Bradyrhizobium sp. WD16: one gene and its partner. The protein of the gene in region 1 interacts with the protein of each later gene in a pairwise test. Links are inferred from orthologs where the notes say so. Each region holds a gene or a part of one and is shown on either strand. Other genes may lie near its edges.

Evidence for each region.
Region 2: the proteins of DB459_RS09540 (region 1) and def interact in binary tests that used the Escherichia coli proteins (3 or more experiments, as listed by UniProt). The link is inferred for Bradyrhizobium sp. WD16 from one-to-one orthologs.

Annotation. Positions count from the first base shown.
Region 1 is NZ_CP028908.1:2,059,244-2,065,241, reverse strand. What follows is about bases 1,381-4,250. They hold DB459_RS09540 (aspartate-semialdehyde dehydrogenase), read right to left. Parts: upstream 3,398-4,250; coding sequence 2,363-3,397; downstream 1,381-2,362. Other genes in these bases: DB459_RS09535 (hypothetical protein), read left to right, coding at 3,508-4,250; DB459_RS09545 (hypothetical protein), read left to right, coding at 1,976-2,203; DB459_RS09550 (carbonic anhydrase), read left to right, coding at 1,381-1,974. In the rest of the region: DB459_RS09560 (SIMPL domain-containing protein), read left to right, coding at 1-196; DB459_RS09555 (CoA ester lyase), read right to left, coding at 316-1,194; more of DB459_RS09550, read left to right, coding at 1,309-1,380; more of DB459_RS09535, read left to right, coding at 4,251-4,386; DB459_RS09530 (hypothetical protein), read left to right, coding at 4,583-4,939; leuB (3-isopropylmalate dehydrogenase), read right to left, coding at 5,026-5,998.
Region 2 is NZ_CP028908.1:1,248,419-1,252,696, forward strand. Bases 1,565-4,278 are described here. They hold def (peptide deformylase), read right to left. Parts: upstream 3,324-4,278; coding sequence 2,805-3,323; downstream 1,565-2,804. Other genes in these bases: truA (tRNA pseudouridine(38-40) synthase TruA), read right to left, coding at 1,565-1,698; fmt (methionyl-tRNA formyltransferase), read right to left, coding at 1,704-2,633; DB459_RS05855 (DNA recombination protein RmuC), read left to right, coding at 3,611-4,278. In the rest of the region: dapE (succinyl-diaminopimelate desuccinylase), read left to right, coding at 1-286; DB459_RS05835 (5'-methylthioadenosine nucleosidase), read left to right, coding at 297-863; more of truA, read right to left, coding at 961-1,564. UniProt on the Escherichia coli protein: Removes the formyl group from the N-terminal Met of newly synthesized proteins. Requires at least a dipeptide for an efficient rate of reaction. N-terminal L-methionine is a prerequisite for activity but the enzyme has broad specificity at other positions.

The sequences.
Region 1 (5,998 bases):
CAAGGCGGAACTGCTGGCCAAGGCCGCCGGCATCAGCCTCGGCGCGCCGCTCAGCATCACCGAGGAGACCACGGCGGGCCCGATGCCCTACCAGCGCAGGCTCAGCGCGCCGATGGTGACGGCCGCGCCGGTGGCGGTTGGCGAGGAGACGCTACGTGTCGTCGTCACCGTCGCCTACGGCATCAAGCAACCGTAACCTGTTTCGTCGTCGCGGCATCCGCCTCTTGACGACAATTCAGCGAGACAGACGCAGATCGCCGGGACAAGCCGGACAAGCCCGGCCATGATGACCGAGAAGAGCTCGAATCGGCCTCCTCACCCCTGCATCGTCGCGATCGCGTCGGCGATGGCGATCGTGCGCCGGGCCATGTCGGCATGGAGGCGTTCGACCATGCGGCCGTCGAGCTGGATCGCGCCGCGGCCGGCATTCTCCGGCAGCTCGAAGGCGGCGATGATCCTGCGCGCCTTAGCCACTTCCGCTTCCGGGGGGGTGAAGGCGGCGTTGCAGGCCTCGATCTGGCTGGGATGGATCAGCGTCTTGCCGTCGAAGCCCATGTCGCGGCTCTGATCGCATTCCGCCGCAAAGCCCGCCGCATCGCTGAAATCGCTGTAGGGCCCGTCGAGAACCTCGAGACCGTGGGCGTGGGCGGCGAGAATGCAGTTGATATAGAAGGGTAGCATGGTGGCTCGACCGCTGACCATGCGGATGCGCGTCTCGCGGGCGATGTCATTCGGCCCCATCACATAGCCGGCGAGGCGGCTGCCGACGTCGTGCGCCGTCGCCGAGATGGCCTCGACGCGCAGGATCGCGAAAGCAGTCTCGATCATCGCCCAGACCCGCACCTTGTCAGGCGCGTCGAGCGCGGCGAGACGCGCGCTCACGCCGGCGATATCCTCGACGCTGGAGATCTTCGGCACGAGAATGCCGTCCGGCGCAGCCTTCGCGGCCATGGCGAGATCCTCTTCCCACCACGGCGTGTCGAGACCGTTGATGCGGATGATGAGTTCGCGCCGACCGAAACCGCCGGCTGAAATCGTCGCGGCGATCTGGCTGCGCGCGATCGCCTTGGCGTCTGGCGCCACCGCGTCCTCAAGATCGAAGATGACACCGTCGGCCTCGAGCGTGCGCGCTTTCTCCAACGCGCGGGCATTGGAACCCGGCATGAACAGATGGCTGCGACGTGGGCGGATCATCGGTTCCCTCCAGAACGGTGTTTGATGCCGCGATAGCATTCCGGCTCTGCCGGCGAAAGCCTTGTCCCTGAACGCCCCCTGTGGTTTAGCCGGGACATTCTCAGGGAGACCGCCATGTCCGCGTTTCCGCAGCAGCTCATGTCCGGCTACCATGGCTTCGCCACCCAGCGCCTGCCGACCGAGCAATCCCGCTATCGCGAACTCGCCGAGCGCGGTCAGTCGCCGGAGATCATGGTGATCGGCTGCTGCGATTCCCGCGTCTCTCCGGAAGTCATTTTCGACGCCGGCCCGGGCGAATTGTTCGTGGTCCGCAATGTCGCCAACCTGGTGCCGCCCTACGCCCCCGACGAGGCCGCCCACGGCGTTTCCGCAGCACTGGAATTCGCGGTCCAGGTACTGCGCGTCAAGCATATCGTGGTGCTCGGCCATGCCCAGTGCGGCGGCATCAAGGCACTCGCCCAGGACAGCGCCCCGCTGTCGCCGGGCGACTTCATCGGCCGCTGGATGGCGCTGCTCGAGCCGACGCTGAAACAATCGCCGCGCCACGCCGACGAGGCGTTCCAGGACTTCATCACCCGGCTGGAAAAGCGGGCGGTCTGCACCAGCCTGCAGAACCTGATGACCTTCCCCTGCGTGCGCATCCTCGTCGAGCGGGGCAAGCTTCACCTCCATGGCGCCTATTTCGGCGTCGCTCACGGCTCGCTGGCGGTGCTCGATGATGCCACCGGCGAATTCAGGAATGTCGGCCCGACCGCCGCCGACACAACAGTGGAGGCATGACATGCGCCTGCTCGCTGCGCTGATAATGATCGCAATCGGAGCGCCGGCGCTCGCCGCACCGCGCCATCGCCCGGCACCACCGGCCGGACCGCCGCCGTTCTGCATCGAGCGCGGCGGCCCCGACGGTCCGGGAAGCACACTGCAGGACTGCCGCTATTACGATTATCAAAGCTGCCTCGCAGCGGCGGCAAGCCGCGGCAATTGCGTGCGCAACATCGACGCGAAATAGGCCGTGGCGACGGCGGCTGACACCGCGGCCGCTTCGGGCTCTTGCCGCTTGCGGGCTGCGGCATGATCTGTCCTCGGCGCGGTGGTTCGAGATTTCAATCCGCCATAAGCAAAAAGGCCCGGCTTTCGCCGGGCCTTTTTGTCTCGCAGCAGGAAGAGCTCAAGCCGCCTTCTTCTTGGCGCTGATCAGCTTGCGGTTGATCAGCACTTCGGCGATCTGCACGGCATTGAGCGCCGCGCCCTTGCGCAGGTTGTCGGACACACACCAGAACGACAGACCGTTCTCCACCGTCGCATCGTCACGGATGCGGCTGATATAGGTGGCATCCTCGCCGGCGGCCTCGTACGGCGTGACGTAACCGCCGGGTTCACGCTTGTCGATCACGAGACAACCGGGCGACCTGCGCAGGATGTCGCGCGCCTCGTCGGCGCTGATCGGATTCTCGAACTCGACATTGACCGCTTCCGAATGGCTGACGAACACCGGCACCCGCACGCAAGTGGCGGTGAGCTTGATCTTCGGATCGAGAATCTTCTTGGTCTCGACCATCATCTTCCATTCTTCCTTGGTGTAGCCGTCCTCCATGAAGACGTCGATCTCGGGGATGACGTTGAAGGCGATACGCTTCGGGAATTTCTTAACGACGAGGTCGTCCGCGGTGTAGACGGACTTGGTCTGCGAGAACAATTCGTCCATCGCATCCTTGCCGGCGCCCGACACCGACTGATAGGTCGCAACCACCACGCGCTTGATCACCGCCTTGTCGTGCAGCGGCTTGAGCGCCACCACGAGCTGCGCGGTCGAGCAGTTCGGATTGGCGATGATGTTCTTCTTGGCGAAGCCCGCCACCGCGTCGGCATTGACCTCGGGCACGACCAGCGGCACGTCCGGATCCATGCGCCAGGCCGACGAATTGTCGATGACGACGGCGCCCTGGGCGCCGATCTTCGGCGACCATTCCTTGGACACGCTGCCGCCCGCCGACATCAGGCAGATGTCGACGTCGCTGAAATCGTAGTTCTCGAGCGCTTTGACTTTGAGGGTCTTGTCGCCGAAGGAGACCTCCACGCCCTGGCTGCGCCGGGACGCGATGGCAACCACCTCGTCGGCCGGAAAGCTGCGTTCGGCGAGAATGTCGAGCATCTCCCGGCCCACATTGCCGGTCGCGCCCACCACTGCAACCTTGTAACCCATCGTTGACTCTCCGCTCAAAAATGCCTGCGCCGTCGCACTCGGGATAACGCAGGCGTGGGCGCTTCTATGCGAGAAATGCCGCAAAGACAACGCCGGCCGGGCCACCGCGGGTGCATCGAGGCACCTGCGGCGACGGCGAGCCGGCCACCTCCGCCGTCACGCCCCAGCAAGCGACCACCCGCCGCACGATGCATTCCTTCCTCCATCCCGGCCCCCCCCTGCCCCGCGCCGGCCTATTGAGCGGCCTCGCCATCGAGGGCCGCGTCGTCACCGTTCGCCTGCTCGCCTATTTTTGCGGCCTCGGCATGCTGGCCACGATCGCCACCGACCTCTACCAGCGCCAGGGCGAGATGGCCGCGCGCGAGGTGGCAACGTTGCCCCATGCGGCCGCGCCGGCGGCGGACTGGGTGGCGGCCGCCAGGCCGCACCCGGCGTTCGCCGTGAAATCAAATGATTTCCCCGGCAGAACAGAGACTTACACCATCACTCGCCATCGGGAAGGAGGCCGCAAGGACACCCTGAGCTGGCGCACCGATGCCGGATCGCGCCCGGTGGCCTCGATCGAAATCTATCGTGCCGGAGGCGAGACCACGGGGTTCCGCCCGGCCGCCGCCGAACTCGCGCGGCGCTTCGGCCTCGAATCCGCCGCCGAGCCGCAACCGGCCGGCGTCATCGCCACCAAGTTCGGCACGATCCCGCTCTGGAACCTGCCCGGGGCTGCGCCGGCCTGCCTCGGCTTCGCGCGCGCCTTCGAGGCGCCGAGGCTCCGAGTCAGCGGCTGGTCGTGCCAGGCCACGAGCCGCACGGACCAGCGCCGCCTGATCGGCTGCACCCTCGATCGTCTGGTCCTGCTGTCTGCCGGCAGCGATCCGCAGATTGCGGAACTATTTGCCCGGGCCGAGCTGCGCCGGACCGATTGCCCCTCGCCCAACATGCAAAACGACTGGGTCAGCGCCGCCGAAACGCCGCCGCTGCGCGGCCCGCTCTGATGCAGCACAGAGGTGAACCATACTGGGGCGTCCGAAACATTCCGTCACACCGGCGTGCCCGGACCGGAAGGGGAATTTCTGAACCACTACAGGAGATCATTATTGTCCTCGGTGTGGCGCAAATTACCTTGTGGCCCCCATGGCCCGGCGGGTAAATTGGTTCCGACTCTGCATTCGGACTGCCGATGAGGACAAGATGACCGTGAAATATCTCAGCCTTGGTATTGCCGCCGCCGTGCTGGTGTCGGCCTTCGCGACCGAGGCGGGCGCCGTCGAAAAGCGGCGCCTTCAGGCCCGCAACTCATCGGTGAATTATTCTTACCAGGCCGGCCCGCGCACCCGCGTCTTCGTGACGAGGCGTTCGTGGCTCGATGCCGGCACCGAGGTGCTGCCAGGCGAGCGCAAATTCACCGATTACGCCACCGGCGGGCCGAACCGCTTCGAGGATCTCGACCGGCTCAACTCGCATATGGATTTCCGCCGCCAGCCGCTGAGCACGCCGTATGATCTCGGCGGCTATCCGACCGCCTTCCCGATCTATCCGCCCTACTGAGCGCGGCCAGTTCCAGATACGAAAAAGCCCGGCATATGCCGGGCTTTTTTGTTGGTCCGCCCGGCCACTTGCCGGGGTCTCATGGATCAGCTCAGCTGCGCCTGCAGTTCGGCGAGGATCGCCTCGCCCATCTGCGAGGTCGACACCCGCGTCTTGCCTTCCGACATGATGTCGCCGGTGCGCAGGCCCTTGGCCAGCACTGCGGCCACCGCCGCCTCGATCTTGTCGGCGAGATCGCCGAGCTCGAGCGAATAGCGCAGCGCCATGGCGAAGGACGCGATCATCGCGATCGGATTTGCCGCGCCCTTGCCGGCGATGTCCGGCGCCGAACCGTGCACCGGCTCATACAGCGACTTGCGCTTGCGCGTCTTGGCATCGACCTCGCCCAGCGAGGCGGATGCCAGCATGCCGATCGAGCCGGTGAGCATCGCGGCGATGTCGGACAGCAGATCGCCGAACAGGTTGTCGGTCACGATCACATCGAACTGCTTGGGATTGCGCACGAGCTGCATGCCGCCGGAATCGGCGAGCTGATGCTCGAGCTGCACGTCCTTGTATTCGCGCTGGTGCACCGCCGTGACGACCTCGTTCCAGAGCACGCCGGTCTTCATGACGTTGCGTTTTTCCATCGACGTCACCTTGTTGCGCCGCTTGCGCGCGAGGTCGAAGGCAACGCGCGCGATGCGCTCGATCTCGTAGGTGTCGTAGACCTGGGTGTCGATGGCGCGCTTCTGGCCGTTGCCGAGATCGGTGATCGTCTTTGGCTCGCCGAAATAGACCCCGCCGGTGAGCTCGCGCACGATCATGATGTCGAGCCCCTCGACCACCTCGCGGCGCAGGCTCGACGAATCCGCCAGTGCCGGATAGCAGATCGCCGGACGCAGATTGGCAAACAGACCGAGGTCCTTGCGCAGCCGCAGCAGGCCGGCTTCGGGCCGCACGTCGTAAGCAACGCCGTCCCATTTCGGGCCGCCGACCGCACCGAAGATCACTGCGTCGGAAGCCTGCGCCAGCGCCATGGTGGCGTCGGTGATCGCGACGTTGTCGGCGTCGTAGCTG
Region 2 (4,278 bases), 810 kb from region 1 along the record:
GGCGCATATCGCCTGGGAGCCGTCGAATGCCGGCGTCTTCGTCGCCAAACCTGGACCGTTCACCGACATGGTGGTCAATGCGATCGAGGAAATCACCGGCCGCCGCCCGGAGCTGTCGACCTCAGGCGGCACCTCGGACGCTCGCTTCATCACCAGATATTGCGAGGTGCTGGAATTCGGCCTGGTCGGCCAGACCATGCACCAGGTCGACGAGCGCGCGCCGCTCACCGACATCGAACGCCTGACCGGGATCTATCGCCGCGTCCTCGACCGCTACTTCGCGTGAGACATTGCCCATGACCCAGGTTCTCGTCCTCACCGCGCTGCAGAGCGAATTGCAAGCCGAGCGGGCGCCGGACGGCGTTGCCGTCCGCTATTGCGGCGTCGGCAAGATCAACACCGCGATCGCCACCACACTGGCGCTCAATGAACTGAAGCCGCGGCTCGTCGTCAATTACGGCACCTGCGGCAAGATCAGTGACGGGCTCACCGGCCTGCTCGAGGTCGCCCATGTGGTCCAGCGCGACATGATGGCGATGCCGCTGGCGCCACGCGGCGTGACGCCGCTGATGTCGGACGAAGCTGTGCTGGCCTCCGGCTTTGGCGGGGTGATCTGCGGCACCGGCGACAGTTTCGTCACCGCCGCCGACCCGTGGCTGATCGAGAACAAGGTCGATGTCGTCGACATGGAATTGTTCGCCGTCGCCCATGCCTGCGCCCGCTTCGGCGTGCCGTGGCGCGCATTCAAATTCATTACCGACGACGCCAACGACGTCGCCCACGAGCACTGGACGGCCAATGTCGCCAATGGCGAGGACCTGTTCTGGGACCTGCTGCGCAGCGAGATTTTGAAGGCGGGCTGACAACGTCCGGCCAGGTTCCAGGCGCCGATCATTCACTCTGCTGGCCATGCCCGGCTTTGGGCTACAAGCACCGGGCATGGCGAGTGCGATTGCCGCTCTAATAATCCACCCGCACCAGATAGAGCCCTTCCGGCGGCGCGACGACGCCGCAGGCGGCGCGGCTGCGCGCAGCCAGCGCGGCGGACAGGTCATCGGCGCTCCAGCGGCCCTCGCCCACCCACACCAGCGAGCCGACCATGGAGCGCACCTGGCTGTGCAGGAAGGAGCGCGCCGACGTCGTCACGGTGATCTCGTCGCCATGCCGCGCAACATCGAGGACATCGAGGGTCTTCTCCGGCGAGCGCGCCTGGCATTCGGTGTCGCGGAAGGTTGTGAAGTCGTGCCTGCCGACGAGGCGCTGGGCGGCGGCATGCATCGCCCCAGCATCGAGCCGCCGGGCCACACGCCAGGCATGGCCGAGATCAAGGGCGAGGTCGGCGCGGCGGTTGACGATGCGGTAGCGGTAATGGCGCTTCACCGCCGAGAAGCGGGCGTCGAAATCGTCCGCAACCGGTTCGGCGGCGAGCACCGCGATCGGCTGCGGCCGCAGATGGGCGTTGAAGGCGTCGCGGACGCGGTCGGCACGGTAGGGCTTGGGCAGATCGACATGGGCGACCTGACCGAGAGCGTGGACGCCGGCATCGGTGCGGCCGGCACCGTTGACCCTCACGGCCTCGCCGCACAGCGCCCTGGCTGCGATCTCGAGCGCGCCCTGGATTGAAGGGCCGTTCTCCTGCACCTGCCAACCGCAGAACGGCCGGCCGTCATATTCGATCGTAAGCTTGTAGCGCGGCATATAATTCAGCTGAGCCGCAGCGGCGGCGCGAGCCGGGTGCCGCGCAGGAAGACCTCGGCGGCCATCGGCTGCTTGCCGGCGCGCTGCAGTCCGAGGATGCGGACGGCACCGGAACCGCAGGCGACCGTGAGGCGGTCGTCGAGCAGCGCGCCCGGTTCGCCCGCGCCCTCGGCAAATTCACAGCGCAGGATCTTCAGCCGCACCGTCTCGCCCTCGATCACCGCCTCGCACCAGGCGCCGGGAAATGGCGAGAGGCCATGGCAATGACGCAGCACCTCGCGCGCCGGCCGCGTCCAGTCGATCTTCGCTTCCGCCTTGTCGATCTTGGCGGCGTAGGTGACGCCGTCGTCACCCTGCGGCCTGAGCTGCAGCGTGCCGCGCTCCAGCGCGCCCATGGCGCGGCCCATCAGGTCGGCGCCAAGCCGGGCGAGGCGGTCGTGCAAGTCGCTCGCGGTCATGCCATCGGTGATCGCGATGCGCTCGGCCATGGCGACATCGCCGGTGTCGAGACCGACATCCATCTTCATCACCATGACGCCGCTCTCGGCATCGCCGGCCATGATGGCGCGATTGATCGGCGCTGCGCCGCGCCAGCGTGGCAACAGCGAGGCGTGGAGGTTGAAGCAGCCGAGCGGCACTGCTTCGAGAATGGGCAGGGGCAGGATCAGGCCGTAGGCCACCACGACGGCGGCGTCAGCGCCGTGGGCACGAAACTGGGCCTCCGCCTCGCCGTTGCGCAGGCTCTTCGGCGTCAGCACCTCGATGCCGAGGCGCTGCGCCTCGCGATGAACGGGGGTGACCTGTTCCTTCATGCCGCGGCCGGCGGGTTTCGGCGCCCGTGTATAGACGGCGACGATGTCGTGCGCCTGGGCCAGTTCGAGCAGGGTCGGCACCGCGAAATCGGGCGTGCCCATGAAGATCAGACGCAGCGCCATCGCGGGCCGGCTCCTTAAGGACTGGCTCAAGAAGCCGCCGGCAAGATCGGCCGCTTCTCAGGTCGTCATGCCCGCGCTTGTCGCAGGCATCCACGCCTTTGCAGGAACAAGCCTCGCCATGACATGAAAATTCTCAGCTCAACAACAATCCAGGTGGACGAGAATGGGCCATCAGACCACCGCGCGCTTGGCGGCCTTGGTGAACTTCTTCATCACCCGGTCGCGCTTGAGCTTCGAGAGATAATCAACGAACAGCACGCCGTTCAGGTGGTCGATCTCATGCTGGATGCAGGTGGCGTAGAGACCGATCGCCTCGTCCTCGCGCAGCTTGCCGTCGATGTCGAGATAGCGCACCCGCACGCTCGCCGGCCGCTCGACCTCCTCGTAATATTCAGGGATCGACAGGCAGCCTTCCTCGTAGACGCTCGTCTCCTCGGATGACCAGGTGATCTCCGGATTGATGAAGACGCGCGGCTCCTTCTGCTCGCCCTCCTTCTTGGAGATGTCCATGGTGATCAGCCGCACCGGCTGGGCGACCTGGATCGCCGCCAGCCCGATGCCGGGCGCGTCGTACATGGTCTCGAGCATGTCGTCGGCGAGCTTGCGCACCTCCGCCGTGACCGTTTCGATCGGGCTGGAGATCAGGCGAAGCTGCCTGTCAGGGAGAATAATGATGTCGCGAATGGCCATTGGCGCGATGTAATGCGCGAGGGCAGTCCGGTCAATCAGCCGGGGGGCAGCGGCTCAACAACTATCGTCATGGCCGGGCTCGTCCCGGCCATCTACGTCTTTTCTTATCCGATGCCGACAAGACGTGGATGCCCGGCCAAGGCCGGCATGACGAACGACGCCAAGCCCCGCCCTCACCCGCCGCGACCCGAATTTACCTCCCGTAAACCACGTTTCTTCAGGCTCTGTTTACCCTTGACGTTCTCTCTTCGTTCGCTTCCGGCCACCGAATCGGGGTAGAAGAGCCCATGAACGAGATCCTGTTCGCCATTGACGGCACCCCGATCCGCCTCGGCGCGGTGCTGCTGACCCTTGCCGCCCTGACGGTTGTGCTGCTCGCCGCGATCGCCGTGGTTATCGCCCGCTCGTCCGGCCGCAACCAGACCGCAACGCTCGCCCAGGCGATGCGCGCCGACGAACTGGAAGAACGGGTCGCCGACCTGCTCAAGGCCCAGACCGAGGCCCATGGCCGGATCGACGCCATGGGCCAGGCCCTGGCGAACCGTCAGGCGGAGATGGCCCGCGCGGTCAGCGAGCGGCTTGATGCGGTCGGCCACCGCGTCGGCCAGTCGATGGAGCAGACCACGCGTCACACCGCCGAGAGCCTGCGGGCGCTGCATGAGCGACTCGGCATCATCGACAACGCCCACAAGAACCTCACCGAACTCACCACCCAGGTGACCACCCTGCGCGACGTGCTCGCCAACAAGCAGGCGCGCGGCGCCTTCGGCCAGGCGCGCATGGAGGCGATCGTCCAGGACGGACTGCCCAAGGGCTCGTTCGAATTCCAGTTCACTTTGAGCAACGGCAAGCGGCCGGACTGTGTGGTCTTCCTGCCCGACCAGCGGCCGCTCTGCATCGATGCCAAATTCCCGCTGGAGTCCGTCACCGCGCTGCGCGAGGCGAAGAGCGACGA